3 regions of the Afipia sp. DC4300-2b1 genome follow, and region 1 is predicted to be linked to each of the others. Evidence: predicted binding sites of a transcription regulator. Region 1 holds the regulator's gene; each other region holds the start of a gene.
What was found. The regulator LexA, encoded in region 1, represses DNA repair genes until DNA is damaged. The targets are predictions, from matches to a motif close to TGTTCNNNNTGTGTTCNG.
Positions count from the first base shown of each region.

Region 2: the regulator LexA is predicted to act here: its motif matches at 4,857-4,874, upstream of ACP7AL_RS03785 (helicase-related protein).
Region 3: the regulator LexA is predicted to act here: its motif matches at 8,824-8,841, upstream of ACP7AL_RS03345 (DNA recombination protein RmuC).

Region 1 covers NZ_JAFCSX010000005.1:77,649-87,688, reverse strand. Annotated here, with positions in the region: gene trpC (indole-3-glycerol phosphate synthase TrpC) at 1-670, shown strand, start outside; gene moaC (cyclic pyranopterin monophosphate synthase MoaC) at 674-1,183, shown strand; gene glp (gephyrin-like molybdotransferase Glp) at 1,194-2,402, shown strand; gene lexA (transcriptional repressor LexA) at 2,615-3,322, shown strand; gene ACP7AL_RS20000 (ComEC/Rec2 family competence protein) at 3,427-5,736, opposite strand; gene ACP7AL_RS19995 (tautomerase family protein) at 5,868-6,104, opposite strand; gene ACP7AL_RS19990 (SDR family NAD(P)-dependent oxidoreductase) at 6,116-6,826, opposite strand; gene ACP7AL_RS19985 (LysR family transcriptional regulator) at 6,973-7,908, opposite strand; gene ACP7AL_RS19980 (glutamine--tRNA ligase/YqeY domain fusion protein) at 8,005-9,672, opposite strand; gene gltX (glutamate--tRNA ligase) at 9,886-10,040, shown strand, end outside.
Region 2 covers NZ_JAFCSX010000001.1:755,299-765,338, forward strand. Annotated here, with positions in the region: gene ACP7AL_RS03770 (CarD family transcriptional regulator) at 1-307, opposite strand, end outside; gene fdxA (ferredoxin FdxA) at 693-1,031, opposite strand; gene ACP7AL_RS03780 (RNA-binding S4 domain-containing protein) at 1,125-1,394, opposite strand; gene ACP7AL_RS03785 (helicase-related protein) at 1,396-4,758, opposite strand; gene ACP7AL_RS03790 (DUF3108 domain-containing protein) at 5,106-5,942, opposite strand; gene rpmB (50S ribosomal protein L28) at 6,325-6,618, shown strand; gene ACP7AL_RS03800 (esterase-like activity of phytase family protein) at 6,811-7,836, opposite strand; gene cobT (cobaltochelatase subunit CobT) at 7,841-9,736, opposite strand; gene cobS (cobaltochelatase subunit CobS) at 9,947-10,040, opposite strand, start outside.
Region 3 covers NZ_JAFCSX010000001.1:666,486-676,525, reverse strand. Annotated here, with positions in the region: gene ACP7AL_RS03395 (sugar kinase) at 1-160, opposite strand, end outside; gene nudC (NAD(+) diphosphatase) at 303-1,244, opposite strand; gene ACP7AL_RS03385 (HIT family protein) at 1,261-1,680, opposite strand; RNA gene ffs (signal recognition particle sRNA small type) at 1,919-2,015, shown strand; gene ACP7AL_RS03375 (DNA polymerase III subunit gamma/tau) at 2,089-3,954, shown strand; gene ACP7AL_RS03370 (YbaB/EbfC family nucleoid-associated protein) at 3,980-4,300, shown strand; gene recR (recombination mediator RecR) at 4,337-4,942, shown strand; gene ACP7AL_RS03360 (hypothetical protein) at 4,961-5,383, shown strand; gene ACP7AL_RS03355 (GDSL-type esterase/lipase family protein) at 5,453-6,022, shown strand; gene ACP7AL_RS03350 (AmpG family muropeptide MFS transporter) at 6,041-7,408, opposite strand; gene ACP7AL_RS03345 (DNA recombination protein RmuC) at 7,584-8,792, opposite strand; gene def (peptide deformylase) at 8,965-9,480, shown strand; gene fmt (methionyl-tRNA formyltransferase) at 9,494-10,040, shown strand, end outside.

The DNA.
Region 1 (10,040 bases):
CGGCGACTACGCACTGATCGCCGAGATCAAGAAGGCCTCGCCGTCGAAGGGACTCATTCGCGCCGACTTCGATCCGCCTGCTCTTGCCAAAGCTTACGAGGCGGGCGGCGCGGCTTGCCTCTCGGTGCTGACCGATACGCCATCGTTCCAGGGATCGCTCGCTTTCATGGTTGCGGCACGCGCGGCCGTCTCGCTGCCGGTGTTGCGCAAGGATTTCATGTACGACACCTATCAGGTGGCGGAAGCGCGGGCACATGGCGCGGACTGCATCCTGATTATCATGGCCGCGCTAGACGATGCTGCGGCGAAAGATATCGAGGATGCCGCATTCGCGCATGGCATGGACGTGCTGCTCGAAGTCCATAACCGCGAGGAACTCGACCGCGCCTTGAAGCTGAAGTCGCCGCTACTCGGCGTGAACAACCGCAACCTGCGCACCTTCGAGACGACGCTCGCCACCAGTGAAGAACTCGCTCCGCTGATCCCGAAGGATCGCATCAGTGTCGGCGAAAGCGGCATCTTTGTGCCGGAGGATCTCTCCCGTCTTGCGCGCGTCGGCATGAACACCTTTCTCGTCGGCGAGAGCCTGATGCGTCAGGCCGATGTGACGGCTGCAACGCGCACCCTGCTCGCCCGCAGCGATGCGCAACGCGCCACCGGGACGCGCTGAACCGTGGCAAAAAAGACATCAAAGACGAAAGCAGTCGCCGCCCTCACCCATATCGACGCCAAGGGTGAAGCACGCATGGTCGACGTCTCCGCCAAGCCGGATACCGAGCGCGTCGCGGTGGCCGAAGGCCAGGTCATCATGACCCGCAAGACGCTCGACCTCATTATCAAGGGCAACGCCGCCAAGGGCGACGTGCTCGGCACCGCGCGCGTCGCGGGCATCATGGCGGCGAAGCGGACCTCCGACCTCATTCCGCTCTGTCATCCGCTGGCTCTCTCAAAGGTCACGCTCGACATTACGCCCGACACCAAGCTGCCGGGTTGCCGCGTGCGTGCCACGGTGAAAGTGAAAGGCCCGACCGGCGTCGAGATGGAAGCGCTAACCGCCGTGTCGGTGGCCTGCCTCACCATCTACGACATGGTGAAGGCCGTGGAGCGCGGAATCCAGATCGACGCCATCCGTCTGGTCGAGAAAAAGGGCGGCAAGTCCGGCCACTATCTGGCGGACTATTGAGGATCGCACCATGGCGCTGATGCCGGTCGCCGAGGCCTATGCCGCCGTTCTCAAGGACGCCACTGCGTTGCCCGAAGAGACGGTTGCGCTCCAAGATGCGTTTCATCGCACGCTCTCTCGCGATATCGCAGCACTGCGCACCCAGCCTCCCGTCGCGCTGTCGGCGATGGATGGATACGCGGTGCGCGCGACGGATGCCGTGCCGGGCGCGCGGCTGAAGGTGATCGGCGAAGTCGCTGCCGGTCGGCCGTTCAATCAAAGCATCGGCGCCGGACAGGCTGCGCGCATCTTTACCGGCGGCGTTGTTCCCGGCGGCGTGGACGCGGTGGTCATTCAGGAAGACGCCGCGCGTGACGGCGAGTTCGTCCTCGTCAACGAAGCTATTACCGCAGGAAAAAACATCCGCCCCGCCGGTATCGATTTCCGCGAGGGCGACGTGCTCCTGCCGCGCGGCTCTCTGCTCAACGACCGCGCCCTTGCGCTGGCTGCCGGCATGAACCACCCGCGGTTGCCGGTGCACCGCCGTCCCAAGGTGGCGATCCTCGCGACCGGCGACGAACTGGTGCCTCCGGGCACGACACCCGGCCCCGGTCAGATCGTCTACAGCAATGTCTTCGCGCTGGCTGCACTCGCGCGCAGCGAAGGCGCGGACGTGATCGAACTCGGCATCGCGCGCGACACACTCGAAGAAACCTCCGGCGGCATCCGGCGCGCGCGCGATCTTGGAGCAGACGTTCTTGTCACCACCGGCGGCGCATCGGTTGGCGATCACGATCTGGTTCAGGCCGCGCTGACAACCGAAGGCTTCGACATGGCCTTCTGGAAGATCGCGCTGCGGCCCGGCAAGCCGATGATGAACGGACGGCTCGGGGCGATGCGCGTGCTCGGCCTGCCCGGGAACCCCGTGTCGTCCTACGTCTGCGCTTTCCTGTTTCTGGTGCCGCTGATCCGTTCGCTCTCCGGGCGAACCACGATCGATCATCCACTCGAGCAAGCCAGGCTTGGGCGCGAGCTGCCCGCCAACGACAAGCGGCAGGACTACCTGCGGGCGCGCGTCACAGCCGGCAGCGACGGTGTACCCGTCGCCACGTCGGTGGGCGCGCAGGACAGTTCGCTGGTGGCAAAACTGGTCGAAGCGAATGCACTGATCGTCCGTCCGCCATTCGCGCCCGCGGCCCCCGCCGGCTCGCCCTGCACGATCCTGCGGCTGCCGGACTGACAATCCCGATCACACGGGCCCCGTCGTTGACGTGAAATTAAGGGGTTGCGGAACACATATGGAACAGATAGTGTTCGTTCATGATTTGTTTCGAGTGACTCGCTACTCCTGAGTGTCCCTTTCCATTTGTTCTCGGTGGGGATCCAGAGAGGCGCGGCTTCGGATCAGAACGCGGGAATTCTTGAGATCCTTGGGATCGGGGACCAATTCAGATGCTGACACGCAAACAATACGAGCTTCTGCGCTTCATCAACGAGCGGCTCAAGGAAGCTGGTGTTCCGCCCTCCTTCGACGAAATGAAGGACGCGCTGGACCTGCGGTCCAAGTCCGGCATCCACCGGCTCATTACCGCCCTTGAGGAGCGCGGCTTCATCCGCAGGCTCGCCAACCGGGCCCGCGCCATCGAGGTCATCAAGCTTCCCGAAACGAGTGCCAGCCCCGGCGGCGCCCGCCGCGGCTTCACGCCAAGCGTCATCGAGGGCAACCTCGGCAAGGTCCGGTCGGCTCCGTCCCTCGGTCCTGATGAGGATGCCAGCTTCCCGGTTGCCGTGCCGGTCATGGGCCGGATCGCAGCCGGTACGCCGATCGAGGCGTTGCAGACCCGCAGCCACACCATCAGCGTGCCGCCCGACATGCTCGGCTCCGGCGAACACTACGCTCTCGAAGTGCGCGGCGATTCCATGATGGAAGCCGGCATTCTCGACGGCGACACCGTGCTGATCCAGCGCAACGAGACCGCCGACACCGGCGACATCGTGGTGGCGCTGATCGACGAGGAAGAAGCCACCCTGAAGCGCTTCCGCCGCCGCGGCGCGTCCATCGCGCTGGAGCCGGCCAACGCAGCTTATGAAGTTCGCATCCTGCCGCCCAACCGCGTGCGGATTCAGGGCAAGCTGATCGGGCTTGTCCGCAAGTACTGAGACTTTCGGGTTCCTTCATTCCAGGGCGCGAGCTTTTGCGAGCGAACCCGGAATCCAGAAACTTGCCCGTTGAATTTGCTGGCCTGTCCGGAATGATGGCTGGATCAATCGTCCGGCTGGAGATCGCTCTCTGCCGGCGTCGCATCGACAGGCTGCGCGGGACGGCTTGACCGTACAGCGGGTGTTTCGATGTCATCATCGGCATTTGCCGGTGACCACGGACGGTCGACGCCGCGCGGCTTGTTGGCCGTGATCGCGTAGCCGTCTGCGGTTTTGCGCAGGGCGAGTGTGCCGCGCCTGCGCAGCATCTCCTTATCCAGCACCATGGCCGCACAATCGGCGGGCGACTGACGCAGTGTCACGATGACCGCTGCGCGTACGCAATCATCCGCGAACGCATCGGGTTTCAGCGTCAGCGCGACGGTCGAGCCGTCCGCCGCCTGCACCACGCATCCAGATGGGTCGCACGAAACGCCATCGGTCAGCGACGCGTCGGTTGCCTTGCGCATGTCGGCGTCGGCTGCGAGCCATTCGCGTGACAGGAAAGCATCCTTTCCGGTGCGCATCAGGCGCAGCCTGCCGTCCTTCCCGCGCACCGCGACCGAGGTGCCGTCTCCCGCAACAAGGATGTCCGGCTGCGGCGTGGTCAGCGCCCAGATTGTTGCCAGTGCGATGAGCCCTGCTCCCGTCCATCGCAATGGCGTCCGCAACAAACCGAGCGCAATAATGCCTGCGCTCATCAAGGCCAGCGCCCCGGCGCCGAATGACGCGATCTGGCCGATCGCGCCGGGAAGCGCCGCCACCCATTGCGACACCGCCACCATCCATCCGATGCCGACATCCATCAGCCGCCAGAACACGCCGTCGAAGCCGAACGGCATCGCAAGCAGCCCGAGCAGCCCTGCGGGCATCACCAGTATCGAGACCACCGGCATCGCCGCGAGATTGGCCAGCACGCCGTAAGGCGTCACGCGATGAAAATGAAACGCCGCGTAGGGCATGGTCGCGAACCCGGCCACCAGCGACGCGAGCGCCAGCATGGTGATTTCGCGTCCACCCCAGAGCGCCGCGCGCGCCACCTGCGAATTGTCGGGCGAGGCAAACAGGTTCGGCATGCCGATCTGGATCAGCGCCACGAGGCCAAGCGTCGCCGCGAACGACATCTGGAAACTTGGGTGTACCAGCGCCTCCGGCGCGATCGCGAGCACGATCATCGCCGCCACGGCGAGCGTGCGGAACGTGATCGCGCGCCGGTCGACCATCACCGCGATCAGCACCACCGCCGTCATGAAGAACGAACGCTGCGTGGCGACCTCAGCCCCCGACAGCAGCAGATAGAAAGCGGCGGCGATCAGCGCTGCGGCGGCGGACCATTTCTTGATCGGAAATGTCACGGTGAGCGCGGGAAACAGCGCGAGCAGCGCGCGCACGGCGAAGAACACCACGCCCGCCACCACCGCCATGTGATAGCCGGAAATCGACAGCACATGGCCCAGTCCTGAAATGAACATCGCGTCGTTGACCGGCGCGGAAATCGCATCGCGCCGGCCGGTGAGCAGCGCCGTGGCGATGGCGCGGTTATCGCCGGAGACGACACTGCGAATGCGCGCGTCGATGGCATCCCGCATCCCCTGCATCGTGGCGGCGTAGCGCAGATAGGCGCCGCCGCTGCGTGGAGCATCAACCGTCCTGATCGCGCCCATGACAAAGCCCGACGCGCCGATGCCCTGAAAGTACATGTCGCGGCCGAAGTCGTAACTCCCCGGACGCAGCGGCGAGAGCGGTGGGAGCAATCGCGCGTTCAGTTCGACAAAGCTGCCGACGGCGGGCGCTGTCCCCTTCTTCACCGACAGCCGCACGCGCTCCAGCTTCATAACACCGCGCGGCGACTCCATCTCTTCCACACGCAGCACGAAACGATCGGTGCGCTCGCGCTCGTCACGGGTTTCGACAAATCCCTTCACTGTCACCGAAAACATTGGTCGCGCCAGCACGCCATGGGCGACGCGCGCAGTCTTCAGCGTGGCTGTGGCGAACCCCGCCGCCAGTGCGGCCAGCATCACCGCGAAAGGAAAGATGCGGCTTCGCCGCGCGAGGAATGCCGCCGCACAAAACACAACAGCCGTCGCGCCAGCAACCGACGCCACGGGTTCACGGTCAGCAGCGAAGTAGATCGCAATGCCCGCGCCGAACGCGACCGGCACCCATGGCAGCAACCGGCCCGGTCCGGCTTCCGCCGCGATCCAGCTTCGGGCTTTTCCGATGAGGAATGACGATGCGCTTTCCGTGAAGCCGGCGGCGGCAGGCACGGCACTGCGCGGCGGCCAAGAAACAGCTCGGCCGACGGCGCGCCCCGCCCGGCCTTGGGATCTCTCTCGGGATCGCTCCCGGTCTTCGCCGCCCCCGCCCGCCATCGCGCCGCTCCGGCATCGCCGAGACAATGCTAGCGGAAGCGATCAGGCTGGATAGCGGAACGGATGCAGAATGCGCTGTTCGATTTTGCCGGAAAACTGAGGCCGCCAGGCGGTGGCGGCCTCAGTCCCGGTTATTTGCCGCTGGCGGCGCGCTGCTTGCGGTATTCGAGCGCGGGCAGGCCGCCCCATCCCCAGTTGTCCGTGTCGACCTCCTCGATAACGACGAAGGTGGATTCAAGCGGCTTGTGGAGGACGTCGAGCAGAAGCTGGCTGGCGCCGGCAATCAGATGCGCCTTCTCTTCCGCCGTGACGGAGGTCCGGCCGGGGCCGGATCCCTCGCGCGTAACCTGGATCGTGACAATCGGCATGACAGCCTCCGTTAGTGACCGGCGCTCTGGCCACCGTCGACGTGCAGGATTTCTCCGGTCACGAAGCCAGCGGATTCAAGGTAGAGAACCGCGTCCACGATATCGCGCATCTCGCCCATGCGTTTCACCGGATGAAGGGCGGCAAGAAACTCGTGGGTCTCCGGGGCGTGCATCGGAGACTTGATGATGCCGGGCGACACGGCGTTCACACGAATGCCCTTGGTTGCGTATTCAACGGCAAGCGCCTTGGTCGCCGAATTGATGCCACCCTTGGTGAGGTTGGCGAGCACCGTGGGCACGATGGCGGTCGCGTTGTCGGTCAGGCTCGTGGTGATGCTGACGATATGACCGGAGCCCTGTTTCAGCATTTCCGCCGCGGCTTGCTGCGTGATGTGGAAGAAGCCGGCGAGATTGGTCGCGATCTTCGAATTGAAGTCCTCGGCCGTGTATTCGGTGAACGGCTTGGAGATGAAGATGCCGGCATTGTTCACCAGCGTGTCGACCCGTCCAAAGCGCGTGATGGCTTCCTTGACGACGCGCTCGGCTGTGGCGCGATCGCCGATATCGCCGGCGACGGCCACAACGTCGGGATCGCTGCCCTGCTTGATTGAGCGGGATGTCGCGACGACCCGATAGTTGCGTTCCCGGTAGGCCTTGACCAGGCTGGCGCCGATACCCTGCGATGCGCCGGTGATAATTGCGACCTTCTGTGCGTTGCTCATGGTGTGCCTCGATGATGTCTCCAGCGGCGATATTGCTGCTGGCTGGCCCGCGGGCCGTTGCTCATCGTTCTATGGCGTCCCATGAGGCGGCAGAATTGCCGACGTTCGGCAGACATCCTTCCGCCGGCCGAAAGAATGGCGAGGGTTCAGGAATTCATCGTTCCGGCTTCCGCAGACAGCCTGGCAAATTCGGCTTTCAGGCGGGGCGCTGCAAAATCAACGAATGTGCGCACCTTTGGCACCGTCAGCCGCCCCTGCGGCATCACGAGATTGACCGGCAGGACTGCGGGTTCGGCATCGCGCAGCAGGAGCTTCAACGATCCATCCTGGACGCGTTCGGCAACGTGATAGGTGTAGAGACGCGTCACACCATGGCCATCCACCGCAGCGCCAAGCGCTGCACGTACGCTGTTCACGAGAAACCGGGGCTTGAAGTGCACAGATCGCGCGATCGAACTCCCCGGAGATGGCGGAAAGACCCAGGTGTCCTGCCCCATGTGTGTTGTGGTGACAATGCTGTGTTTGGTCAGATCCGCGGGCTCGACGATGCGAGGATGGGCGGCGAGATAACGCGGCGACGCGGCGACCACCCGCTTAACGTCTCCCCCGACCCGTACCGCGACCATTGCGGAGTCCGGAAGTTCGGCAACACGAAGCGCGATGTCGATACCTTCTTCCACAAGGTTGGCATGGCGGTCGAGCAGCAGCAGATTCACCGAGACACCCGGAAACGCGTCGAGATAGGCGGTGATGATTGGGCGCAGGATTTCTTCGCCGCTGATCGGCGGCGCCGTGATCGTCAGCACGCCTCGCGGAGCGGCACGCTCACCCGCCGCGGACAGATCCGCCTCTTCAAGCTCAACGAGAACGCGCCGGCACGCCACGGCATAACGCTCACCGGCTTCGCTCAGCTTGATCGTACGCGTGGTGCGATGAAGCAGTTCAGCGCCGACATGCTGCTCAAGAAAGGCAATGGCCCGGCTGACCGCTGCCGGTGACCGCCCGAGCCGTCGTCCTGCACCGGCGAGGCTTCCCTCATCCAGCGCCGTGACAAACACCTTCATTGCTTCGAGACGATCCATCTGCAACCTGCCGTGCCGCTTCGTTATCGCTCCCGCAATGGTATCGGAAGCGATCCGGTGATGAACAGCGGAACGGATGCGGAATACGAGCTTCGATCAGCCCGCAGCCTTGGCGTAGCTGTCGCGCAGGCCGACGGTGCGGTTGAACACCGGCTTGCCGGGCGTAGAATCCTTGTCGCGAACGAAATAACCCTGGCGCTCGAACTGAAAGGCTCCGTCGAAATTGTCGCTGGCCAGCGCGGGCTCCAGCATCCCGGTCACGGTTTCCAGAGACTGCGGATTGATCTGCGCGGCGAAGTTCGCGGCCTCAGGCTGCGGTGTCGTGAACAGCAGGTTGTAAAGCCGCACCTCCGCCGGCACGGCATCCGCCGCGCTCACCCAGTGGATAGTGGCCTTCACCTTGCGTCCGTCAGGCGCGTTGCCGCCCTTGGTCGCAGGATCGTAGGTACACCGCAGTTCGACCACCTCGCCCGCCGCATTCTTGATGACCTCGCGGCAGGTGATGAAATAGCCGTAGCGCAGGCGCACTTCGCGGCTCGGCGCCATGCGGAAGAATTTCTTCGGCGGGTCTTCCATGAAGTCGTCGCGCTCGATGTAAAGCTCGCGGCCGAACGGAATCTGCCGCGTGCCCTGCGACGGATCGTCGGGATGATTGACGGCTTCGAGCGTTTCGCTCTGCCCTTCCGGATAATTCTCGATCACCACCTTGAGCGGATTGAGCACGGCCATGCGGCGCGGCGCCGTCTTGTTCAGGACCTCGCGCACCACGAAATCGAACATGCCGAGGTCGACGGTGCTGTTCGCCTTGGCGACGCCGATGCGCTTAACGAACTCGCGCAGCGCTTCCGCCGGAATGCCGCGACGCTGCAAGCCCGCAAGCGTCGGCATGCGCGGATCGTCCCAGCCGGACACATGGCCGCCGCGCACCAGTTCTGTGAGCACGCGCTTGGACAGCAGCGTGTAGGTCACGTTGAGCCGGGCGAATTCATACTGATGCGGCCGCGATGGCACCGGCAGGTTTTCAAGGCACCAGTCATAAAGCGGACGGTGATCTTCGAACTCCAGCGTGCAGATCGAATGCGTGATGTGCTCGATCGCATCCGACTGGCCGTGCGCAAAATCGTAGCTCGGATAAATCTTCCACGCGTCGCCCGTGCGCGGATGATGCGCGTGCAGGATACGATAGAGCACCGGATCGCGCAGATTGATGTTGCCCGACGTCATGTCGATTTTGGCGCGTAGCACGCGCGCGCCGTTCGGAAATTCACCCGCGCGCATCCGGCCGAACAGGTCGAGATTTTCCTCAACCGACCGGTCGCGGAAAGGGCTGTTCTGTCCGGGCTCGGTCAGGGTGCCGCGGGTCAGCCGGATCTCTTCCTGCGTCTGATCGTCGACATAGGCCTTGCCGGCGCGGATCAGGTGCTGCGCCCAGGCATAAAGCTGTTCGAAATAGTCCGACGCAAAATGGAGATGCTCGCCCCAGTCGAAGCCCAGCCAGCGTACATCGCGCTCGATCGCGTCGATGTACTCCTGTTCCTCCTTGGTCGGATTGGTGTCGTCGAAGCGCAGATGACAGCGCCCGCCGAACTCCTCGGCGATCCCGAAGTTCAGGCAGATCGATTTGGCGTGGCCAAGATGCAGATACCCATTGGGCTCAGGCGGAAAGCGGGTCACCACGCCCTTTGCACGGCCCGAAGCCAGGTCCTCGGCAACAATATCGCGGATGAAGTCGCGGCCTGCGGTCGAAGGCGATTCGTCGGTCATTGGTACCCTTTCAGTTGGGCCCTATGTGCCAAATCCGGGAGGCCCCGCCAAGTGCTGCCCGGCGCTGGCCAGACCGGGCTTTTTCGCTGGCGAAGCCCGCATCCGGGCTTTGGGCGCGTTTTAAATCCCCGGCAATTCGTGCTGAGACAGTCTGCCGTTGTTGTGATAAACGCCCGCCGATAACCCTCCCCGAGATCGATCGAACCGCCTGAAATGACCGAAACTGTCGTAACCCGCTTCGCGCCGTCCCCGACCGGCTTCCTCCATATCGGCGGCGCGCGCACCGCGCTGTTCAACTGGCTTTATGCGCGCAAGCGCGGCGGCAAGATGCTGCTGCGGATCGAGGATACCGATCGCGAACGTTCCAC
Region 2 (10,040 bases), on a different contig from region 1:
TGAAGTTGATGACGAAAAGCTCGAGCCGCGCACCCGCGATTTCCTGCTCTTCGATCGCAAGAATCTGGCCGACGCCATGCGCCGGATACACGACGAACTCGTTGGTCTTGAATCCCTGACGCTGGGTCAGCGGCTTCTTCGGCTCTTCCACGCGCGGTGCGGCCGCAGCCGGCTTCGCGGCGGGCTTGCCGGCAACGGTCTTGACAGGAGCCTTGGCGACAGGGGCCTTCGACACCGTCTTCGCAGGCTTCGCAGCGGACTTTGCCGGGGCCTTCGCAGACGGCTTTGCAGTTTTTTTGTTGGGCATTGTGCTTCTTTTGTTTTTTGAGGTTGGGGCGGATGCGCGAGCATCCTTTTTCGGCGCGCTGCGAATCGCAGACGCCTTCTTGGTGCCCTTATCCTTGGAACCCTTGTCTTTTATTTTGGAGTTCTTTTTGTGACGCAATTTGTCTGACACAGCGCCTTTGCGTGGAAACGCCACGCCCCTGTTCAATGGTTTCTCGGGGAACCCGTCAGTCCTAACCGGGACACAAAAATGGGGTTCGGCTCTTGAATGTGCCCAAAATAGCACATTTCCCGCAAAAATCAATGATTTATGCCCTGCGACGCCTTCCGGACGGCGTCCGGCAGGCCCTCATCGCTGGGTAGGGTTAAAAGTTAGCCGTGCCGGGGGGCGGCGTCAGCAAGCCAGATCAGTCGCCTGAGCCCGGATTGGCAGAAAAATATTTGTCGAACTTGCCCTCGACGCCGTCAAATTCCTTGGCGTCGTCGGGCGCGTCTTTCTTCTGGGTGATGTTGGGCCAGGACTTGGCGTATTCCGCGTTCACCTCCAGCCACTTCTCCAGGCTGGGCTCGGTGTCGGGCTTGATCGCGTCCGCCGGGCATTCAGGTTCGCACACACCGCAGTCGATGCATTCGTCCGGATGGATCACCAGCATGTTCTCGCCCTCGTAGAAGCAATCCACGGGGCAAACTTCCACGCAGTCCATGTACTTGCACTTGATGCAGTTTTCAGTGACGACGTACGTCATCCAAAGCTCCGGAAGGTCTAAATTTTCAGTTTGGCGTAGCGCAGGATGTGCATCGCCGCAAGGGAAGTTCTGCCCGTAATGAGAGGCAACTAGTTACTCGGGAGGCGTTTGTAAATCAGCGTAGATTGCGCGTCCCGCAGCCGCATCCCCTCGCCGGTCCACGAATCCGGTGATCTTGAGCACACGAACCCGGCTGTCGAGCACGATGGTGAGGACGTCGTCTGCCTTCACCGCATGTCCCGGTGACGTCTGGCGCATACCGTTGATGCGAACGCGCCCTTTTGCGACCAGAGCCGCGGCATCGACCCGGGTCTTGACGATCCGCGCGTGCCACAGCCACTTGTCGAGGCGCTGACGATCCAAATTATTCCTTGCGGTTGCCCGCAAGCTGCTCCTTGAGCGCCGCCAGCTTTGCAAACGGCGAGTTCGGATCGGCGGGACGATCGCGCTCGCGCGGCGTGGCGCTGGTCGCGTAGGTGCGATGCGAGCCGCCGCTGCGGTCGCGGTCATCCTTGCGCCCGTCGCGGCCGCGCTTGTCGAACTTGCCCTTGCCGCGCTCCTGATTGCGGTCCTTGCCCTTGAAGCCTTCGCGCGGACGGCCGCCCTTGTCGTCACGCGGCGGGCGCGCCTGCGCGGCATCTGCGCCTTCCGCGGCAACCGCCGGAGCGTCGGGGCGTGGCCGGCGATGCTCGTTGTTACGGTCGCGGCGATGGCGGCCATGACGCTCGCGCTTGTCATCGCCGGAAGCGGCTTCACCTTCGGCTGCGGGAGCGGCGGATTTATCCGGCCCCTTGTAGCGGCTGCGATCATGACGCGGACGGCGCTCGTCCGAACGTCCGCCCGGCCGCCAGACTTCGACCAGGACCGGTTCTGCAGAAACCGGCGCCTCAGTCGCAGTCTGATCGGATGCAACGTCGCCAGCAGGCGCTTCAACAGCCGCTGTTTCAGTGGCTTCGGTGACAACGGCCGGCTCGGAAGATGTCTCAGCGGCGGCTTCCGCCACAGGTTCTGAGGTTTCCGATGGCGGCGCGAAGTTCACTTCAGGCAAGCGCGACGCGGATGTATCCGCAGGAACGGATTCGGCAGAGGGCACCGCCTCAGTCGTCGCGTCGTTCGTAACATCTGCGATCGAATCGGTTGCCGCGGCAACTTCGGGCTCGGCAACGACCGCTTCGGAGACCGAAGCGGTGTCCGCTGTTTCAGCCGTCGCATCAGCCACGGTTTCCGCAGCGACTGGCGGCGCGACAACCTCCGGCAGCGGCGGACGCTTCTCCATGCGATAGCCGAGCGCCTTCAGGATCGAGGCAAAATCTTCGCCAGCGGAGCCCGTGAGCGATGTCATGGCCTGTGTCGCCGTGAACGAGCGGCCGTCGAACGCGCCGGCCGGCTTGTCGCCGGGCGAACCAGGACGCCACGACAGCGCAGGGCGAATAAGATCCGCGAGACGTTCCAGAATATCGACACGCACCGCGCGGTCGCCGCACAGCTTGTAGCCGAGCGTGCGGTAGGCCTCCTGATCGAGCGCCTTGTCCGCCGGGAACGAGGTACGGCCGCTTGCCGCCAGATGCTGCGCACCGGTCAGTGCCGACCAGTCCACGTTGTCGCGCTTCAGTCCCCACAACAGCGATGCCAGACCGCGCGCGGCCGGCTTCAACAATGCGGGGAGAAAAATGTGATAGGCGCCGAACCGCACGCCGTACTTGCGCAGGCTCGCGCGCGACGGCTGATCGAGATCCTTCATCTCGGCAGCGATCCTCGGCCGCTCCAGCACGCCGAGCGCCTCGATCAACTGGAAGGCGATGCCGCGCGCGATGCCGGTGACATCCTCCGCCTTCGACAGTTCGAACATCGGCCCGAGAATTTTTTCGATATGCGTCTTCAGCCACAGATCGAGCCGCGTCTGCACGGCCTCGCGTGACGGGCCAGTCAGCCGTTCGTCCGCAATGATGCGGATACGCGGATGCAACGCATCGTCGGCCGCGACAAGCTTGGCGACGGCGTCGCCGGTCCAGCGCAGCGTTCCATCGGACGCCAGCACGAACTGTTCGTCCGGTGCCTTTGAAAGCTTTTCGGCGCGCGCATCGATTTCACCGGCCAGCGCCTTGAGCGCCGCGGCCTGCAAGGCCTTCGCATCGGAGCCCGCTTCAGCGGACTCCGGCGCGAACATGAATCCGTCGAGACGGCCAATCATATGGCCCTCTACGATCACTTCGCCCGTCTTCCCAATCTCAGTATTCAGCATCGTGTTTTCCCGCAAGCGCCGCATCAATACACTGGTCCGGCGATCAACGAAACGCTCAGTTAGCCGTTCATGCAGGGCATCCGACAATTTATCCTCGACGGCGCGGGCAATTGCCTGCCAGCGCTCGGGGTCCACCAGCCAATCGGGACGATTTGCCGCGAATGTCCAGGTCCGTATCTGGGCAATCCGGGCCGATAACGTGTCGATATCGCCGTCTGTGCGGTCAGTTTGTGCGATCTGGGCCTCAAACCAGTTGTCCGGAATACGGCCCTTCCGCATCAAGAACCCATACAGCGTGGTGACAAGTTCGGCATGGGCGGCCGGCGACAGCTTGCGGTAGTCGGGAATCTGGCAGGCTTCCCAGAGCCGTTCCACGGCCGCCGCGCCCTTGGCCATATCCCGAACATCTTCATCACGGGCCGCATGGTCGAGCACGCGGATGTCCTCGGCGATCGGCGCGCGGGTCAGGGCTTCATGGTTCGGCGTCAGCGCCAGCGAGACCTGGAGCGCGCCCAGCGAGGAGAAATCCAGCCGCGCGTTCCGCCACTGCAACATCTTTACGCTGTCGAACGTGTGGTTCTGAAGCGCATTGACCAGTTCGGGCTCGAACGGCGCACAGCGCCCGGTGGTTCCGAACGTCCCGTCGCGCGTCGCGCGGCCGGCGCGGCCTGCGATCTGCGCGAACTCGGCGGGTGTCAGCCGGCGGAACTGATAGCCGTCGTATTTGCGGTCCGACGCGAACGCCACATGATCGACATCGAGATTGAGGCCCATGCCGACCGCATCGGTGGCAACGAGATAATCGACATCGCCGGACTGGAACATGTCCACCTGCGCATTTCGGGTGCGCGGCGACAATGAGCCCAGCACAACGGCAGCGCCGCCGTGCTGACGCCGGATCAGTTCGGCGATGGCATAGACTTCATCCGCCGAGAACGCGACGATAGCAGTTCGCCGCGGCTGCCGGGTGATCTTGCGGTCGCCGGCGAATTCGAGTTGCGACAATCGCGGCCGGGTGACGATGTTCACGCCAGGCAGCAGCCGCTCGATGATCGGCCGCATCGTGGCCGCGCCAAGCAGCAGGGTTTCGTCCCGTCCGCGCCGGTTCAGAATCCTGTCGGTGAAGACGTGACCGCGCTCGAGATCAGCCGCGATCTGGATTTCGTCGACGGCCAGAAACGACACATCGAGATCGCGGGGCATCGCCTCGACGGTGGAGACCCAATAGCGCGCATGAGGCGGCTTGATCTTTTCTTCGCCGGTGATGAGCGCGACCGCGCCCGCTCCGGCCCGCGCGGCGATCTTGTTGTAGACCTCGCGCGCCAGGAGACGCAGCGGCAGACCGATGATGCCCGACGAGTGGGCCAGCATCCGCTCGATGGCGAGATGGGTCTTGCCGGTGTTGGTCGGGCCCAGCACCGCCGTAACACCGGCTCCGGGGGCGCGCTCATTCGAAAACAGCGGAACGGAAGACGACAGAGGCATAATCGAGAGGTCCGCATGACGCACACGACGCGGACGCCGCAGCAAGTTTGAAGGAAGTGTCTCACAATGCGACGCTTTTCGCGCCGCGACTTAAGGTTTGGAACGGTTAAGGAACGAAAGAAGCCCGAATCGCTGACTCGCAGTGAGTCTGCCCAGATCGCCTCAACATGTCGCACAAACCAATAGATGGCGATACTAGATGAAGTTTGAAGATGCTCCGCGCGCGGCCAGATTTGAATGAAATCGTTAAATCCGGAGTCGAATCGGATTGGCCGGAGAGTCAACACGATTCACGGTGAGATTCGTTCCTGAATCATCCTCGCGGCGGTCAATGCTGGCCGGGTTTGTCAGTTCGTCTTGGCCGTCTTCTGCACCGAGATGAACTCCGTCGCCTCGATCATGCCGGTGCCGAGCGGGGTCGGAATTGTAATTCTGAAAGGCGCCAGCACCCGCGTGCCGGCGATGGGCGCAAACCATATTTCCATGTTGCGCTGGGCGGCCACGTACTTGATCGAGGCGCGATCCGGGACGTAGCCCGCGATCGGCGTGAAGTAGACGGCACAGACCACAACCGGGCCGTGATAGCCCTTTTCAGCCTTCACAGCTTCCATGCGCTTGTATTCAAGGCGCAGATCGTAGCGCATCCTGCCGTCGAATACCGACAGCGTCTTGCGGCAGGCCTCGGGGCCGACCGGATCACCGGTGCCCGCAACCTTCAGCAGCGCACCCGTCATCGGATCAAGAACATTGCGGCGATGCGCCTCGGTGACCGGAATCCGATCCGGATTCTCGTCGGGCTTCGGCTCGATGGATGAATCCTTGATATTGCCGCCGCCCAGCGTGATGCGGATGACTTCCGCCTTTTTTCCGTAATTGACCGTCGAAATATAGCTCAGCGGCGCGAACTGGCCCGCTGTGATGCGTCCCTGCGAGGTGCCGGTGCCATTGCCGCCGCCGATGGATTTCATCAATCCGGTGGTGGCGCCGCTGACGGCTGCCGAATACTGATCCTCGGACACATCGACGACCCAGGCGCCCTTGCCGATCGGAAGGCCCGCGAGCGTTGCTTCATACTTGGCGTCCAGACGGCCCTGGGCGCTGGCCGGGCAGGCAGACATCGCCAACAGGCCCGCTACGGCCACAATACCCAGACAAAGCTGGGTTTGGGCGGTCCGGGAGAGCATCCAAGAAAGCTTTGGGAACCGGGGCATTGCCGACGAAATCCTGCTGACCAGCGATTGACCGGAGCCACCGGGCGCAGCGTCTGCGGGACTTGTTCCCGAATAGGCCGCGAAAGTCGTATCGATAGCCTCAGATATCTGTCTGGTCACGGATTACGTCGATTATATGTTAGGAAATCACTGGTTTGACGGGGAAAATCGTCATTTCCAGCTGCCGCGGCCTGCCCCCTGGCGCACAGAAAAGCCGCTGAAATCGCGCCTCAACCTTGACGCTGGGCCGCCAGCCCCTTATAGCTCCGCCGTTCCTGAAATGGACGGTTTAAACCCCCACGTGACCCCTTTGGGCGGTCCGGGGCGATACTAGGTTTCGCCAAAGGATTACACGATGTCTCGGCGCTGCGAATTGACGGCCAAGGGCCCTCAGGTTGGCCACAAGGTCAGCCACTCGAACCACAAGACCAAGCGCCGGTTCCTGCCGAACCTGTGCAACGTCACCCTGATCTCGGAAACGCTGGGCCGCAACGTGCGCCTGCGCGTCTCGACCAATGCGCTGAAGTCGGTCGATCACAACGGCGGTCTCGACGCGTTCCTGCTCAAGGCCAACTCCGGCGACCTGTCGCCGAAGGCGGTCGAGCTGAAGCGCCAGATCGAAAAGAAGAAGCTCGCCGCTGCGAGCTGATCCTTCGATCCGCAATTTAAGATTTCAAAGAGGCCGGGTTTCGACCCGGTCTTTTTTTGTTTTCGTGCGAAGCAGACACCGTCATTGCGAGGAGCGTAGCGACGAAGCAATCCATTTCTTTCCGTTTCAAAGAGTGGATTGCTTCGCTTCGCTCGCAATAACGAAGAAAACGCGAGCGGTGGACGATAACAGTCACTCCTCAACGAGCGTGAACTGCAGCAACAGCGTGCGCTGGATCATCGAGAAATTATCGTCGGACACCATGGTCACGACCGTATCGCCGTCCGCCGTGACATGGGTGTCGATGCCTTCCATGTTGTCGATCTCGTAGCCGAGATCGACCTCAAAAATTGTCGGCCCATCAATCACCGCACCGGGAACGACGGAGGCGAGCGGCACCCTGCGAATCCGGATGCCGACACCTTCCAGCATCGAAAATTTCCGTTCGAGCAGCAAAAGATCGCCGGACGGCAGCAGGGTGGCATCGCTGATATCGAAATTTTTCGTCAGCCTGACGGAGAACTGTCCCGGCGACGGGCCGCCGAGCAGAAAGCCCTGGATGTTTCCCGACGCATCAAGCCCGCGCTCCGAAATCGCGATCAGCGTGCCGGCGAGCGGCTGTCCCTTGGGAACGAATACCAGCGTTTCCAGCCCCTTGTTGAAGGGCAACTTGCCGATTTCGGGCGGCACCGGCACGATCTCCCCGCGCGACCTGATCCCGCCCTTGCTGAAATCGAACCGCAGGATCTGATTGACCCGCTCGAGACCCACATAGACGGTCGAACCATCGAGAGCGAGGGACTCGCTGTCGAACCAGCCGCGCGCTGTAATCTTCTTGCCGTCGCTGTCCAGCATCGGCGCGGACTTCACATCGGCAAGTCCAGTCATGACCTTGCCGCGATAGGCGATCCGGCCGGTGAACCAGTTCCCCTTGTCGCTCAGGGCGATGAACTGTTCGCCCTTTTTATCCAGCCGCAATCCCGACAGGCCGCCGAAGCCGCGAAACGATGACGTCAGCACCAGGCCGCTGCGGAATTCCAGCGAACCATAGCGGATGTGAGAGGCATCGCGTGGATCGAACGACTCGATCCTGCGGGCGTTGACCTCGACGGAAGAGGTTTGCGCGTGCGCGAACTCTGCGCCTGCGCCCAACATGCCGGCCGGAAGCGCCGCCATGGCGTTCCGCAGAAACGACCGGCGGCTGATGTCGATGGCCATGATCTCAGGAATGCAGTCTGCGGCGGCGCGGCGTCGGAGCCTCAGTATGAGTCTCGGTGAAAAGCTCGGCCAGCTTCTCGGTGATGGCGCCGCCGAGTTCTTCCGCATCCACGATGGTGACCGCGCGGCGATAGTAGCGCGTCACGTCGTGGCCGATACCGATCGCGATCAGTTCGACCGGCGAGCGGGTCTCGATCTCTTCGATGATGTGACGCAGATGCCGCTCGAGATAGTTGCCCGGATTGACCGACAGCGTCGAGTCGTCCACCGGCGCACCGTCCGAAATCATCATCAGGATCTTGCGCTGCTCCGAGCGCCCGAGCAGGCGCTTGTGCGCCCAGTCGAGCGCTTCGCCGTCGATGTTTTCCTTGAGCAGGCCCTCGCGCATCATCAGGCCAAGGTTCTTGCGCGCGCGCCGCCATGGCGCGTCCGCCGACTTGTAGATGATGTGACGCAGATCGTTGAGGCGGCCCGGATTGGCAGGCTTGCCCGCCGCCAGCCACGCCTCGCGCGACTGACCGCCCTTCCACGCCCGCGTGGTGAAGCCGAGAATCTCGACCTTGACGCCGCAGCGCTCCAGCGTCCGCGCCAGAATGTCGGCGCAGGTCGCAGCTACCGTGATGGGACGGCCGCGCATCGAGCCGGAATTGTCGAGCAGCAGCGTCACCACCGTGTCGCGGAAGGTCGCTTCCTTCTCGTGCATGAACGACAGCGGATGGAACGGATCGGTGACCACACGCGACAGCCGCGCCGGATCGAGAATGCCTTCCTCGAGATCGAAATCCCAGGCGCGGTTCTGCTGCGCCATCAGCTTGCGCTGCAGGCGATTGGCCAGCCGCGCCACGATGTGCTGCAAATGCGCGAGCTGCTTGTCGAGATAGCTGCGCAGGCGCTCCAGTTCGTCGTGCTCGCATAGATCTTCCGCCGACACGACCTCGTCGAATTTCGGCGCAAAGGCATGATACTCCGGCCCGCGCGGCTCGTTGCCGCCGCGGCTGGGCGGGCGATGCGCCTCGCCCGGCGATTCGTCCTCGCCCATCTCGTTGTCGTCGAACGCATCGCTGGCGGACGCCTGCGCGCTCTCCATGGCGTTTTCCGACATCTCCTCGGTGGAGGATTGCGACTGGTCGGCGCTCATCTCCTCCGCCGACTCGGTGTCGGGTGAGCCGTCCGCGCCGGACTGATCCTTTTCGCCGTCGCGGTTCTCGTCCTGATTGTCGTCCTCGTCCTGATCGGCATTGCTCTCGTCGCCAAGCTCAAGCGCGTCCAGCAGATCGTGAACCACATCGCCGAAGCGTGTTTGATCTTCGGTGAACTCCTTCAATCGGTCGAGACGCGCACCGATCTTGTCTTCGAGGATCGGCCGCCACAGATCGACCATCTTGCGCGCTGCCGCCGGCGGCGCCTGGCCGGTCAGCCGTTCGCGCACCATCATCGCCAGCGCATCGGCCAGCGGCGCATCGGCGCGGTCGGTGATCTCGTCGTATTTGCCGCGATGGAAATGATCGTCGAGCATCGCGGTGAGGTTCTTGGCGACGCCGCTCATCCGCTTGGCGCCGATGGCCTCGACGCGGGCCTGCTCGACGGCATCGAACACGCCGCGCGCCTGCGGATTGCCCGGCACCAGCTTGCGGTGAACCTTCGGGTCGTGACAGGCGATGCGCAGTGCAATTGAATCGGCATGGCCGCGCACGATCGCCGCGTCCTTGCGGGTCAGCTTGCGCGCCGGTTCGGGCAGCCGCGCCTTGCCGGGCGAGAGGCCCGGACGTTCGGCGGCAAACGTCACTTCAAGTTCAGGCTGCTTGGCGATGGCCCGCAATGCGGACGTCACCGCGCGCTTGAACGGCTCTGTCGGAGATTCCTTCGACCCGGTCCTGAACTTGATATTGGACGTGCTCATTGCGGCGTGGACCTCACGCTTCGCTTTCTGACTCCCTCCCCCTTGCGGGGAGGGTGGCGCATCGAGAGCGAAGCGAACGATGCGTCGGGTGGGGAGCTACAAGTTCTGTACTGCGTCGACCCCCAACCCCGGCCTCCGCTTCGCTCGGCCGACCCTCCCCGCAAGGGGGAGGGATTCAACCAGCGCACGCGATGACTCGCGCAGAAGACGTCAGCTCAGCGCGACATTCACCGAAGATTCCGGCAGCTCCGCATTAAAGCAGCGCTGATAGAACTCCGCCACCAGCGGACGCTCAAGCTCGTCG
Region 3 (10,040 bases), on a different contig from region 1:
CGATCGGGCCTGCCAGCAGGACACGCCCGCCGAGCCGTGAAATCGAAATGGCGGCGTTGGGCGAATTGCCGCCGGCCACCTCGACGAACTCGCTGGCATATTCCTTCTGGCCGCGCGCGGGCACTTCCGGCACGCGGAAAATAAGATCGCGCACCGGCATCCCGATACAGACAATGCGTGGAGATGCCTTGCGTGGTTGATTCTGGATATTCACTGACACTGCGCCTCGCCGGAAATGCTCGTGATTGAGACAATCGATGACACGCCACGCGGTTCCCGTTCAAGGGAACCGTAAAAATCGGTCAGGCTGTTTCCTTGATCCAGTTCGCCAGAAGATGATGCGCGATGGCGACCGGATGCGGCCCTGTCAAGCCTTCGGGGTGCGTCTTCGCCAGCATCGCCACGGCTTCATCACGGCTGAACCAGCGGGCGTCCTCCAGTTCGTTCCTGTCGACGGTAATGTCAGTGGTGGTGGCGCGCGCGGTGCAGCCGATCATCAGCGATGACGGATAGGGCCAAGGCTGCGTCATGTAGTAGCGCACGTCGGTGCAGTGGATGCCGGCCTCTTCGAGAATCTCGCGCTGCACGGCGTTCTCGATGGTCTCGGCGGCTTCGACGAATCCGGCGAGACACGACCACATGGTCGGCGGAAACTGCGACTGACGGCCCATCAGGCATCTGTCGCCCGCGGTCACCAGCATGATGACGACCGGATCGGTGCGCGGAAAGTGTTCGGTCTTGCAGCTTGGGCAAATGCGCTTCCAGCCGCCATCCGCCATCGATGAGCGCGAACCGCAGTTGGCGCAGAAGCCGTGGCGCTGATGCCAGCTCACCAGCGACTTCGCCATCGCGATGGTGGAGAGTTCGCGCGCCGGTATGGCGCCGCTTGCGGCAACCGCCCGTAGATTTTCCACGCCGACGTCCTGCCGGCCCATCAGGTCTTCCGCGGCGGTGGCACTGATGCCCATGCCGAATATCGCCGCGCCTTCGTGCAGTCCGAGAAAGATGGTGCCGGGATTGGCGCCGAACTTGTGCGCTTCATCCAGCGTCAGCAGTGCGCGGGGGCCGTCGGCGCCCAGGGTGACCACCAGCGAATCGCGATGAACCACATAGGCCCGCGCATTGCGATGGGTTTCCAGCGCGAACAGTTTTTCGGCGTCGGTGCGGATATGCGCCGCGCGGTCGATCGGATGCGACACGAAGCCGGGCTGTCCGAGCGGAAAGGGATCATTTTTTGTTGTCATTGATCAGTCCGGATTTTCAGCTCAGCCAGATCTTGCGGCGGAGCGCGGCGATGAAGGCTTCGACTTCCTGCGGATCGTGCGCCAGCGGCGGCACTGCGCCCCAGACCGGCCGCGGCCATGCGGCGTCGGTGGTCCGGCGTGCAATGATATGAACATGCAACTGGGGAACGACATTGCCCAGCGCAGCGATGTTCAGCTTGTCGGGTTTGGTGACCTCTTTCAGGGCCCGCGCGACGCGGTTAATCTCGGTGGTCAGTTGCGCCTGTTCGATCTCGTTGAGGTCGATGATCTCGACCGCGTCCGGCCGGCGCGGCACCAGCAGCACCCACGGATAATTCGCATCCTTGATCACGAGCACGCGCGACAGCGGCAGATCGCCGATGCTGATGGTGTCTTTCTCGAGGGTTGGATGGAGCGACCAGGCGGAAGGGGACATTAGGTTTCTGAACGTCGGATACGGAACAGGAGCGGTTCCGGCAATTTTGCAGAGTGCAGTGCTGCAAACAACACCTGTCATGCCCGGCTTTGCGCGGGGCTTCCATGCCTTTGTCCGGGCGGGGCTGGACCCGCAGCGGCCGGACCACGAGGCAGGCCATTTTGCAAGCTGAAACAACGTGGTGCGAAGGTGCGCCGCGCGCTTGCTTTCCGGCGCTTTTGGCCCCAAATAGGGACCGGGAGATTGGCGGTGGACGAGCCACTCGCCAACCGGGTCAGGTCCGGAAGGAAGCAGCCCTAACGAGGTCCGGATCGGGTCGCTCGTCAGTCTCCTACTTCTCTTTTTTCGTGCGTCCGCAGCGGCGCAACGCGCGCCTGGTGCCTAGCGTGCTCAATCGCGGATCGATTGATGACCGATGCTGACATTGCCGGCGCGACTGCGGACGATCAGCCGGGTTTCGAACTCGGCGGAACGCCAGCCCCGTCGGCAGGCTCAAGTTCCGCCTACCGCGTTCTCGCACGCAAATACCGTCCCGGCACATTCGAGGATCTGATCGGCCAGGAAGCGATGGTGCGGACCATCTCGAATTCGTTCGAGGCGGGGCGCGTTCCGCAGGCCTGGATTCTCACCGGGGTGCGCGGCGTCGGTAAGACCACGACCGCGCGCATTCTCGCCCGCGCGCTGAATTACGAACTGCCGGATGGCTCGGTCAAAGGGCCGACCATCCACATGCCGAAGATGGGCGTGCATTGCCAGGCCATCATGGAAAGCCGGCACATCGATATTCTCGAAATGGACGCGGCGTCGCATACCGGCATCGACGACGTGCGGCAGATTACCGACGGCGTACGCTATGCGCCTTCGAGCGCAAGATACAAAGTCTACATCATCGACGAAGTCCACATGCTCTCGGAGAAGGCGTTCAACGCCTTCCTGAAGACTCTGGAAGAGCCGCCCGAGCACGCCAAGTTCGTGTTCGCCACCACTGAAATCCGCAAAGTCCCGGTGACGGTGCTGTCGCGCTGCCAGCGCTTCGATCTGCGGCGCGTCGATTCTGATGTGCTGATGGCGCATCTGGCGAACATCGCGGCCAAGGAAGGCGTTGGGGCCGAGCCCGAAGCACTGGGCCTGATCGCCCGCGCGGCAGAAGGCTCGGTGCGCGATTCGCTGTCGTTGTTCGATCAGGCGATTGCGCATGCGGCGGGCATGGTGCGCGCCGAAGACGTGCGGCAGATGCTTGGTCTGGCCGACCGCACCCGCGTCATCGATCTGTTCCAGTCGCTGGCGAGCGGCGACATCGCCGCCGCCTTCAAGGAATTCCGCGACCAGTATGACACCGGCGCCGATCCGGTGGTGGTGCTCAGCGACCTTGCGGAGTTCGTGAACTTCGTGACGCGGGTGAAGGTCGTTCCCGCCACGGCGGACAATCTGGCGCTCGGCGAAACCGAGCGCACGCGGGGGCGCGATTTCGCCGCCAAGCTCTCGATGCGCGTGCTGTCACGGATGTGGCAGATGCTGCTCAAGGGCATCGCGGAAGTGCAATCCGCGACGCGTCCTCAAGCCGCCGCCGAAATGGTGCTGGTGCGCATCGCCTATGTGTCGGATCTCCCGACGCCGGACGAGGCGATCAGGATGATCGACGCCAATGGCGGCTCGTCGCCTGCGATGAGCGGCAATGGGGCTGGCAACGCCGCGCCGCGTGCGCCGTCCGCCATGCTGTCTTCAGGCGGCGATGACGGGTCGCAGTTGCGGGCGGTGGCATCGAGCACACGGCCGGCGCTCGATACATCACCGCGTCCGCAGATGATTGCGCCTACGCCCGCTCCGGCTGAAGCCGCGCCCGCGCGACGGCTAAACACATTTGCGGAGCTCGTGGCGCTCGCGAGCGAAAAACGCGATGTCCAAATCAAGTCCGCGCTGGAAGCCGATGTGCGGCTGGTGCGGATGGAAGACGGGCGGCTTGAGGTCGCACTGGAACGCAGCGCCGCGCGTTCGATGATCAACGATCTGTCCCGCAAGCTCGAATTCTGGACCGGGCGGCGCTGGACCGTGATCGTCTCCAACGAGGCAGGCGAGCCGACGCTGCGCGCACAGGCACAGGCCGCGAAGGAAAAACTCACCGACGGCGTACAGGCCGATCCGCGCGTGCAGGCCGTGATGTCACGCTTTCCTGGTACGCAACTGGTGGAGGTGCGGCGGATCGTGCCGGATACCGGCTCCGGTGTGGATGAATCCGGGCCTGTTGCTGCGGCTGAAGAAGACGACGATCTCTAACTCAATTCGATAAAGGGACCCGTTCATGGCTGACTTTCTCGGCATGATGAAACAGGCGGCGCAGCTTCAGTCCAAGATGAAGGCGCTGCAGGATGAACTCGACACCATCGAGGTCGAAGGCCTGTCCGGTGGCGGTCTCGTCAATGTGCGCATGACCGCCAAGGGCGAAGTGAAGGCCGTGAAGATCGATCCGTCGCTGATGAAAGCCGACGAGCGCGAGATTCTCGAAGACCTGCTGGTGACGGCGCAGAACGATGCGCGCCGCAAGGCCGAAGCCGCCATGCAGGAAAAGATGCAGGCGCTGACCGGCGGCCTCGGCCTGCCTCCGGGGCTGGGTCTCGGCTAGAGCCGCGATGCGCCTTCTTAACGTGAAAATGCTCTGATGGTCTCCTCGGTCGCAGGTCCGGAAATCGAACGGCTGATCCAGTTGCTGGCGCGGCTGCCAGGGCTTGGCCCGCGCTCGGCGCGGCGTGCCGCGCTACATCTGATCAAGAAGCGCGAAGCCCTGATGACGCCGCTGTCGGCGGCATTGCAAGTGGCGATTGAGAAGATCCAGGTGTGCAACACCTGCGGAAATATCGATACGCAGAATCCCTGCACGGTCTGCACCGATGCACGGCGCGATCCCTCGATCATCGTGGTGGTGGCGGATGTCGCGGATTTGTGGGCGCTTGAACGCGCTCATGCCACAAATGGATTTTACCACGTGCTCGGCGCCACGCTGTCGCCACTCGACGGCGTCGGCCCGCAGGATCTGACCATCGATGCACTGGTGCAGCGCGCGCTCGATCCGCGCGTGACGGAAATTATCCTTGCGCTGAATGCAACCGTCGATGGCCAGACCACCGCGCACTACATCACCGACCTGTTGCAGGATGCCAACGTCAAGGTCACGCGGTTGGCGCACGGTGTGCCGGTCGGCGGGGAACTTGATTATCTCGACGAAGGAACGCTGTCGGCCGCCATGCGGCAGCGGACACTGTTCTGAAACTCAAATGGAAACCGCATGATCTCCCGACTGTTCGTGAATGCCCCGGCAAAACTGACCGCTGGCTGCCTGGCCGTATGCCTTGCAATGCTCTCATCATCCGGCGCGATGGCGCAGCAGAAGGCGAAGCCGATCAACGCTGGCGAAGTCTTGTCCGGCGAACTGACCGCGATGCGTTCTGGACCGAAGAAGAAGCGGGTCATTACGTATCAGCTCACCAGCGAACCGCGCCGTTTGCCGCCACCGTCGGGTATGTGCAATCTGGAAACCGGTCCCGAAACATTTCAGATCGTGACCAACAGCGACGCAGAAGCCGCGGCGCTGAAGCCCTTTATCGGGAAAAGCATCGCGCTGAAGGCCAATGAGATGGCCTGCGCGCAGGCCGCCGGGCAGTTGAGCGACGCCGTCGTCACCAAGTGGAGCGTCGTGACCAAGCACTGACGTGCTTGACGATATTCGGACGCCCGCCCTAGTCTGCTGATTTTGGAAATCAGTTTTGGGGGGCGGGTTATGTCATTGCGGCTCAATCTGTTCGTTTCCTTTATCGTTGCGGGTTTTTTCCTCGCATCTCCGGTGGCCGTGCATTCCGCACGCGCGCAGGTGCAGGTCGCGGTGATCGGCGACAGCAACGTTTACGGCAAGGGCATCTCTCCCTCTGAGAACTATCCGAGTCAGCTTCAGGCCGCGCTAAACGCGCGAGGTCTGAACGTGACTGTCAGCAATGGCGGCATCAACGGCGATACAAGCTCCGGCCTTGCTGGACGTCTGGATTCGGCTGTTCCTTCCGGCACGCGGGTGGCGGTGATCTGGATCGGGATCAACGATATTCGCCGTGGAGTAAGCATGGCGGAAGTTCAGGCGAATGTCGCGGGCATCGTCAGCCGCCTGCGGGCGAAGGGGATCGACACGTATGTGATCCGCCCGCCGGTGTACAATGTGGCGGATCATCAGAATCCAGCGCTCACCGTGGGCGGCGGCGATAAGCATTTCAATGCGGCGGGCTACAGAAAGATGGTCGGCAAGACCATCGGGCCGGTTGCGGCGCTGGTTAGCAAGGCATCGAAGAAGAAAGCGGCCTGATTGGGCTGTCCGTTGCGGCTATGCCGCTACGTTCTTGCGTTGCCCGAGCGTCTTGAAGTGGCCGCGCCGCTGCAGCCACGCCAGCAGGATCAGGCTCGGCACCGCGACCAGCACGCTGAGCACGAAGAATGCCGGCCAGCCGGTGGCCTGCGCGACATAACCCGCGCCTGCGGAGAGATAGGTTCTGCCGATGGCTGCGAACGCGGTGAGCAGCGCATACTGGGTCGCGGTGTGTAGCGGGCTCTGGCACAGCGAAGAGAGATAGGCGACGAAGATCACGGTCCCGATCGCGCCGGTGAAATTCTCCACCGTGATCGCCAGCGCCAGCGCCCACTGGTTGAGCCCGACGTAAGCAAGCCACGCGAAGGCGAGATTCGAGATCGCCTGCAACACGCCGCCAATCCACAGGCACGCTTCCAGCGACCATGCGCGGGCGAGAAAGCCGCCGGCGAATCCGCCGATCAGTGTCGCGGCAAGTCCGACGCCCTTGACGATGGCGGCATAGTCGTTGCGGGTGAAGCCGAGATCGATCACGAACGGCGCGGTCATGGTGCCCGAGAACGAGTCCGTGAACTTGTAGAGAATGACAAACGCCAGAACCGCCCAGACGTCTTTCCGCGTCAGGAATTCGGTGAAGGCGCCCACTGCGGCGGTGATGACGCGGGTGATGGCGCTCTCGCCGGAGGTCGCTTCCTCGGCGCGGCGCGACTGTTCAGGCTCGGTGGCGACCAGCGCGGCAATCATCCCAATCAGCACCATCGCCGCCATCGCGATGTAGCCCCACATCCATGCGATCGGCTTGGTGAGGCCGGTGGCTTCGAAGCCGCTGACCAGAAACAGCGCACCGGCGGTGGAGATCAGCATGCCGACGCGATAGGCAGCGACATACGAGGCCATGCCGGCGGCCTGCTCGCTCTCAGGCAGGCTTTCGACGCGAAAGGCATCGACCACGATATCCTGCGTTGCCGACGCGGCCGCGACCAGCAGCGCACCGAGCGCGACATAAAACGGCGAGCGTGCCGGATCGGTCAGCGCCAGCAGCAGGATCGCGGCGATCAGCAGCAATTGCGCGAACACTAGCCAGCCGCGGCGCCGTCCGAGCAGGCGTGTCAGCAGCGGCACATGCAGCGCGTCAACCAGCGGTGCCCAGAGGAATTTCAGGGTGTAGGGCGTGCCGACCAGTGCAAAGAGTCCGATGGTGCCGAGATCGACACCGGACTCCCGCATCCACACCAGAAGCGTCGAGCCTGACAGTGCCAGCGGCAGTCCCGACGAGAAGCCGAGGAACAGCACGATCAGCACGCGCTTCTGCAGATAGACTGCAAATGCCTCGCGCCACGAAGCGCGGGGAGGGCTTTCGGCTTTCGCTGTGTCAGGAACTGTCATGCAGCGGTGTTAGCAGATTCTTGGCCGGTCACCCCACCCGGCTGACCTCCGGTCAGCCACCCTCTCCATTCAGGGGAGGGATAAGAGGCGCGGCGAGCAAAGTCTTTCTTCTCCCCCCGTGTGGGGAGGGTCGGCGCGGAGCGCCGGGGTTGGGGGTAAATCCCGATTGCGACGATTACTCCCCCGCCTGCAGCTTGCGCAGGGGATGTGGCGGAAACAGGTCGCTGGAGGACACCACGCGCGTCGCGTCTGCAGGCTCGCTGCTCTTGCTGAAGTCCAGTTCCTCGATACGCCCGGCGCGCTTTTCGATCTTCTCCGCCGAAATCAGGATCTGGCGCACGTCCTCATTCACATTGCCGAAATCTTTCTGCAGCTTGAGCACGCGGTCGCGCAGCCGGCCGAGATCGTCCGACATATGCATGACCTCGGTGCGGATCTGGTCGGCGGCATCGCGCATCCGCGCGTCTTTCAGGATCTGTTGCATCACCTGGATCGCCAGCATCAAAAGCGAGGGCGACACCAGCACGATCCGCGCCCGGTAGGCCTTCTGGATCACATCGTCGAAGCCATCGTGGATTTCGGCGTAGACCGATTCCGAGGGCACGAACATCAGCGCCGTATCCTGTGTCTCGCCGGGAATGAGATACTTCTCGGCGATGTCGTTGACGTGCTTCATCACGTCCTGCCGCAGCCGCTGGGTGGCGACTTTCTTTTCCTCGTCGCTGCGCGCATCGCGGAGCGCGGTGAAGGCTTCGAGCGGAAATTTTGCATCGACGCAGAGCGGGCGCTGATCGGGCAGGAAAATCACGCAGTCGGGGCGAGTCCGGTTCGATAGCGTGTGCTGAAAGGCATAGGAGTCCTTCGGCATGCCGTCCTGAACGATGGCTTCCATCCGCGCCTGGCCGAATGCACCGCGCGACTGCTTGTTGGCGAGCACGTCGCGCAGGGTCGTCACCTGCGATGTGAGGTCGGTGAGATTCTTGTGCGCGTTGTCGATAATGCCGAGGCGCTCGTGCAGCACGCGCAGAGAGTCCATCGTGTTGCGCGTGGTCTGCTCCATGGACTGGCCAACGCGGTGCGTCACCGAATCCAGCCGTTCGTTGACGGCGCGGGCCATTTCCGCCTGACGCCCCACCAGCGCCTGTCCCATTTCATGGACCCGGCCGGTGGATTCGTTCTGCATGCGCAGCACTTCTGCGAGCCGCTCTTCCAACTCGTCCGCGCGCACCGCCTGCGCCATGGCAGCCTCCGCGCCCTTTCGGCCTGAGCGCGCGATCACGATGGCGATGGTTAGCAACAACAGCAGCGCGAGCACGCCGAATGCAATCAGGGCGGCGCCAACGTGAACCGGCACATCGCCGGCCATGAAAAGGATCTCGTTCATGCCCCCTTTGTAACCCGATTCGGCACGCGACGCGAACGAATAGGGAACATTTTATGGTTAATAACTCCCTGATTTTTATGGTTAATCGCCGGTTAACAGCATTCGTCCCCGGCCAAGCGCCTGACCTCACGCCGGGTTTGACCGCGGCGGGCGCTCCCATTACATCGCGCCCATGGCCAATCGCGACATCATCATTCTTCCCGACAAGCAGCTCCGGCTGATCTCGAAGCCCGTCGAAAAGATCACGCCCGAAATCCGGGCGCTTGCCGACGACATGTTCCAGACCATGTATGACGCACCGGGCATCGGCCTTGCCGCGATCCAGGTCGCGGTGCCGCTGCGGCTGATCACCATGGACCTCTCCAAGAAGGAAGGGGAGAAGGAGCCGCGCGTCTTCATCAATCCGGAAATCCTGTCCTCGTCCGAAGAGATGTCGGTCTATGAGGAAGGCTGTCTCTCGATCCCGGAATACTATGAGGAGGTCGAGCGGCCGGCGCGGGTGCGCGTGCGCTTTATGGATCTCGACGGCAAGATGCACGAGGAGGAAGCCGACGGGCTTTACGCCACCTGCATCCAGCATGAGATCGACCATCTCAACGGTGTGCTGTTCGTGGATTATCTCTCAAAGCTCAAGCGCGATCGCGTGATGAAGAAGTTCACCAAGGCCGCCAAGCTCGCGGCGAAATAAGCCGGAGCTTCTCATGCCGCTTCGTCTGATCTTCATGGGCACGCCGGATTTCGCGGTGCCGACCCTGCTGGCGCTGGCGGACCACGGCCATGAGATTGCGGCAGTCTATACGCGCGCGCCAAAGCCCGCCGGACGCGGCATGAAGTTGCAGGCGACCCCGGTGGAGCAGGCGGCGCGGCAACTCGGCATTCCGGTCCTGACGCCGAAGACGTTGCGGACGCCGGAAGAGGAGGCGGAATTCCGTTCGCACAATGCCGATGCCGCCGTTGTCGTGGCTTACGGCATGATCCTGCCGCAGAATATTCTGGATGCCGTGCCGCTCGGCTGTTTCAATCTGCACGGGTCGTTGCTGCCGCGCTGGCGCGGCGCCGCGCCGATCCAGCGCGCGATCATGACCGGCGATGCCGAGTCCGGCGTGATGGTCATGAAGATGGACGCCGGGCTCGACACCGGCGATGTCGCGATGGCCGAACGGCTGCCGATCACTGACGCCATGACCGCGCAGGATCTGCACGATGCGCTGGCGCCGCTGGGCGCGGACCTGATGGTGCGTGCGATGG